One region of the Streptomyces sp. NPDC024017 genome, then DNA from elsewhere that is predicted to be linked to it. Evidence: riboswitches for the same ligand, from Rfam matches in the RefSeq annotation. Region 1 holds a riboswitch; the other holds the start of a gene.
What was found. A riboswitch is a leader RNA that binds a small molecule or an ion and turns the genes downstream of it on or off. The one in region 1 is predicted to bind cyclic di-AMP.

Region 1 (2,452 bases):
GTGCACGGCCTTGATCGGCGTGCCCGTGGGGGCGGCGAAGTCCAGGCCCGTGTGGTAGCCGGAGGACCAGTAGGCGCCGGCCTGGCCGAAGCTGGAGGTGATGGTGTACGAGGAGGTCGGCAGTGTGAACTGCTTGGCGAGGGCGGCGAGCCGCTCGGCCTCGGCCTTCTTCCTGGCCTCCTCCTCGGCCTTCTTCTTGGCCTCGGCGGCCTTGGCCTTGGCTTCCTCCTCCGCCTTGGCGACGGCTTCCGCCGCGGCCTTCTCGGCGGCGGCCGCGGCGTCCTGGGCGGCCTTGGTCTCGATCTGGTCCTGCTGGTGCTCGACCTGGGCCATGATCCGGGCGCGCAGGGCCTCACCGGCGCCGGCGCCGGAGCTGCTCTGCTTGGTTTCCGCGGTGGCGGTGCCGAGGCTGCTGAGCGGAGTGGCGGAACCTTCGGGGGTGTCGTCGTCCGAGATGAGGGAACCCACCGAGGGCAGGTCCGGGACGGAGATGGACACCGGGGGCTTGCCGGTCTGGGCGCTGGCCATGCCGCCGGCACCCACGGCGGCTATGACGCCGACGCCGAGGACGGTGGAGCTGCGGGCGAGACCTCCGCCGCGCTGCTTGGTGACGCGATGCCGGCCGCGGACGGGACGGATGGACTCCTCGGTGGGGTTCCACTCCTGGAACGGCCCCTCGTCGGTGCGCTGAGCGCCGTAGCCGAAGGTGTCGCTGTCGCGCTTCGGCGCGTACGGGGCCGCGGGGGCAGGCCGGTTGGACGCCACGTGGGCGTACTCCTTTCCTTCCTTCTCGCCTACCGGGTTAGCTGACGGGTTCGGAGCAGGAAGGTCTCCTACGCGCGTATACCTACCGTGCTTTCACGGTGGTATCCGCCCGATTCACCCCAAGTGGTGGTTCCCCGGTTCCCTTTCGGGATTCGGCGCGTGCGCACGGAGCCGCCTTCTGTGACGGCTGGGACGACCGCGCTGCGTTATCGAACGTTAATGGACGCGCGGGGGGTATTCCAGCGATTCCACTTGATCATTAACCTGTTTCGCGCGGACTTACCTGCCATGACTGGCTCAAATCGGGCGAGTTGGCCGCTTCACAAGTGACTGACGGGTTTTGACGGTGCGTCAGTTGTTATGCGGAACGGGATGGTTCGCTCACCGACCGTAATGGGACGCGCGAGAGGTATCGGGAAATGCACCGAGGGCCGGAATCCTTTCGGATTCCGGCCCTCGGCCTTCAGTAGCGGGGACAGGATTTGAACCTGCGACCTCTGGGTTATGAGCCCAGCGAGCTACCGAGCTGCTCCACCCCGCGCCGTTGTGACTCCAGTGTACGCCATCCGCGGGACCACTCTGCACACCCGCTGCTCACACCCGGCGCAGCAGGTGTCGGTTCGGGGCCTTGGCCCGTTCCTCGTGCTCCGGGAGGACGAGGACCTGCACTCCCGCGGCCGCCAGGAGACCGCTGCCGTCGGCGTCCGTCACGAAGGTGTCCGGCTCGCGCCAGGCCGTGACGACCCGTCGTACGCCCGCGTCGAGGATCAGCCGGGCGCAGGGGGCGGGGCGTGAGGCGCGGCGGGCGCACGGCTCCAGGCTGCTGTACACCGTCGCGCCGGGCAGGCGCGGGTCGGCCGGGTCGAGCTTCGCGAGGGCCGCCTCCTCGGCGTGCACGACCGGGTCGCCGGCCTCGCGGGAGTGGCCGCGGGCCAGTTCCGTGCCGTCGGCGGCGACCACGACCGCGCCCACGCTGAACGCCGTGTCCGACGGCGGGCAGCGGTCGGCCAGTTCGCAGGCGAGGGCCAGCCAGTGGTGGTCGGCGGCGGCGGGCAGGGGGCCGGTGCCCGGGGCGGTCGGTTCGTAGCGCATCAGGACCACGTCCTCGATCTGCCGCGACTCCAGCAGCCGGAGCCGGCCGCCCTGGTAGCCGCCGGGGCCGAAGAGGCGGGGTGCCCGGGCGTCGCCCACGAAGAGCGGGGCGAGGACCAGCTGGAGTTCGTCGGCGAGGCCCTGGGTGAGGAGCTGGGTGTGGATCAGGCCGCCGCCCTCGACCATGAGCCGTCGTACGCCGCGGACGTCGTGCAGGTGCGTGAGCAGCCGCCGCCAGTCGAGGTCGGCGCCGAGCGGGACGACGTCGGTGGCGAGGCCTAGGGCACGGGCGCGTGCGGCGCCCCGGTCGGTCGTGTAGAGGACCTTCTCGCCGCCGGTGTGCCAGAAGCGGGCGTCCGGGTCGAGGTCTCCGGAGCCGCTGACGGTGACCTTGAGGGGGTACTCGGGCCGGCCCGCGGCCGTGCGGGCGGCCCGGCGCTGCTCCGAGTTCACCAGCAGCCGCGGGTTGTCGGCGCGGATGGTGCCGGCGCCGATCAGGATCGCGTCGACGGAGGCCCGGACCTCGTCGACCCGGTCGAAGTCGGCCGGGCTCGACAGGAGCAGGCGGTCGGGTCCGGTGTCGTCCAGGTAGCCG
Region 2 (2,452 bases), on a different contig from region 1:
TCCTGGATGTCCACGTTGGAGTCGGCGTGCGAGCCGCCGTTCAGGATGTTCATCATCGGCACCGGCAGCAGGTGCGCGTTGGGGCCGCCCAGGTAGCGGAACAGCGGCAGGTCGCTGGCCTCGGAGGCGGCGTGGGCGACGGCGAGGGAGACGCCGAGGATGGCGTTGGCGCCGAGGGAGCCCTTGTTGTCGGTGGCGTCCAGGTCGAACATGGCCTGGTCGATCAGACGCTGCTCGGTGGCGTCGTAGCCGACCAGCTCCGGGCCGATCTGCTCGATGACCGCGAGCACGGCCTTCTCCACACCCTTGCCGAGGTAGCGGTTCGAGTCGCCGTCGCGGAGCTCGATGGCCTCGAAGGCGCCCGTGGAGGCGCCGGACGGGACGGCGGCACGACCGGTGCTGCCGTCGTCGAGGCCGACCTCGACCTCGACCGTGGGGTTGCCTCGGGAGTCCAGGATTTCCCGGGCTACGACGACGTCGATGGACGGCACGAGCATCTCCTTCTTGGTGTGACGCGGTGACGCGGGTCGCGTGGACCCGGCGAGGTGCGGGCCCGGTGGCTCGCGACATGAGCCTAACCGGCTCCGGGCGATCGGCCACCGGGTCGCCCACCCCATGGACAGAACCGAGAGTAAATTGTTTCCGAACGGAACAAAGCCCGTTGCCGAAAAAACCCCGCCCCGGTGCGTACGGGGGATGACGCACCGGGGCGGGGAGACCGTGGACCCTGGGCGGGTCCGGGTGGGCCGCTGCTTACTTCAGGTGCAGCTGCTGGCCCGTGTAGATGAGGTTGGCATCGTCGATGATGTCCTTGTTCAGCTGGTAGAGCTTCTCCCAGCCGCCCTTGACCTTCTTGTCCTCGGCGATCGAGCTGAGGGTGTCACCCTTGACGACCTTGTACTCGCCGTCGCCCTTCTCGACCTTCTTGCCGGTCGGGGTGGTGACGGTCTTCTTGGCCGCCGGACGCTCGTCGGAGCGGGAGGCCGGCTGCTGGGTCTCGCGGGACTCGGTGCTCTGCTCGGAGGAGCTGCCGGAGTCGCTCGAGGAGCCGCCGCCGGTGTAGCCGGCGCTCGACAGGCCCTTGCCGCAGACCGGCCAGGCGCCCTTGCCCTGGCTCGCCAGGACCTTCTCGGCGATCTCGATCTGCTGCTCCTTGGTGGCCTGGTCGGCGGTGGAGGCGTACTTGGTGCCGCCGTAACCGGACCAGGTGGAGGCGGAGAACTGCAGACCGCCGTAGTAGCCGTTGCCGGTGTTGATGGACCAGTTGCCGCCGGACTCGCACTGGGCGACGGTGTCCCACTCGGAGGCGGTGGCGGCGGAGGCGTTGCCGGCCGCCATCAGCGGGGCGGCGACGGCGGCACCGGTGACACCGGCGATGGCGATGACCCGAGAGGCCTTGGACGGACGGCGGTGCGTGCCCTTGCCGGAAAACAGCATGGAGAGATCCCCTCACCGACGCCTGCGAGGTGAGCTGTCGGGTTCGGGCCGGTTGAGTTGCCCGGCCGCGTCCCTCCCGGGACACGGCTTCACCCCAAGCCCTTCCGGCACAACTGGCCGGTCGGGCACCTACCTTGGGTCCCCCGCTCCTGCCTACGGCGCTTGACGCGACGACTGTTCCCGTACGGCCGCTGGCAGGATTCGGCGTTGCGGCAGCCGGGGCTCGTGGTGACGAGCGGTCACGACCGTAGACACGCGATCCGCGGAATTTCAAAGACGATCAGGGCTTCTGAGATCTATCTCTCACGGGCCTCAAACGGGACATTCTCCGCGAATCATGACGCGAACTCGTGCGGTTTGGGGGCGACTTCCGCCAACGTTTCCGCACTGCCCGAACAGCTACTCCTCGTCCCCTTCGCCCTCCACCGTGAGCTTCTGACCGGGGTGGATGAGGTTCGGGTCGGTACCGACGGCCTTCTCGTTGCCGTCGTAGAGCGCGTGCCATCCGCCGCTGACCCGAAGGGCGTCGGCGATGGACCAGAGGCTGTCGCCGACGCCCACGATGTAGGCACCTTCGGACGCGTCAGCGGAGGCCTCGTCACCGCGCGAGGAGTGACGGCCCGTGGACTCGTCCGCACGGCCGCTCTCGGGCGTGCCGGTCTCGTCGGCACTGGGACCGCGATGGCGGCCGGAGCCGGCGTCTGTCGGCGCCGAGGAGTCGTCGCTCTGCTGCGAGTTGCCGGACCGGCCGCTCTCGGGGGTGGCCGACGGAGAACCGTCGGACTGCCGGTCCTGCGACGAGTCGGAGGATGCGGACGACTTGCCCGGCTTGGCGGTTTCGTCATCCGACGATGACGACGTGTCAGGCGACGACGAAGACGAGGAAGGACTCGCGGAAGGAGACGAACCCAGCGAGTCGAGCAGACCGGGCGAGTCCTCAGACCCGGATGATTCAGACGAGTCGGACGAATCCGACCCCTTGTCCTGCTGGAGCCCGGAGAGCAGTCCGCAGGTG

Region 2: another riboswitch for cyclic di-AMP. It lies ahead of AB0G20_RS19145 (transglycosylase family protein); the one in region 1 lies ahead of AB0G20_RS04800 (M23 family metallopeptidase).

What each region holds. Positions count from the first base shown of each region.
Region 1 is NZ_JBEZYZ010000002.1:22,138-24,589, forward strand. It holds gene AB0G20_RS04800 (M23 family metallopeptidase) at 1-765, opposite strand, end outside; cyclic di-AMP (ydaO/yuaA leader) riboswitch at 777-933, opposite strand; tRNA gene AB0G20_RS04805 (tRNA-Met) at 1,233-1,306, opposite strand; gene AB0G20_RS04810 (dihydrofolate reductase family protein) at 1,360-2,452, opposite strand, start outside.
Region 2 is NZ_JBEZYZ010000006.1:442,323-444,774, reverse strand. It holds gene eno (phosphopyruvate hydratase) at 1-491, opposite strand, end outside; gene AB0G20_RS19145 (transglycosylase family protein) at 754-1,437, opposite strand; cyclic di-AMP (ydaO/yuaA leader) riboswitch at 1,442-1,608, opposite strand; gene AB0G20_RS19140 (transglycosylase family protein) at 1,837-2,452, opposite strand, start outside.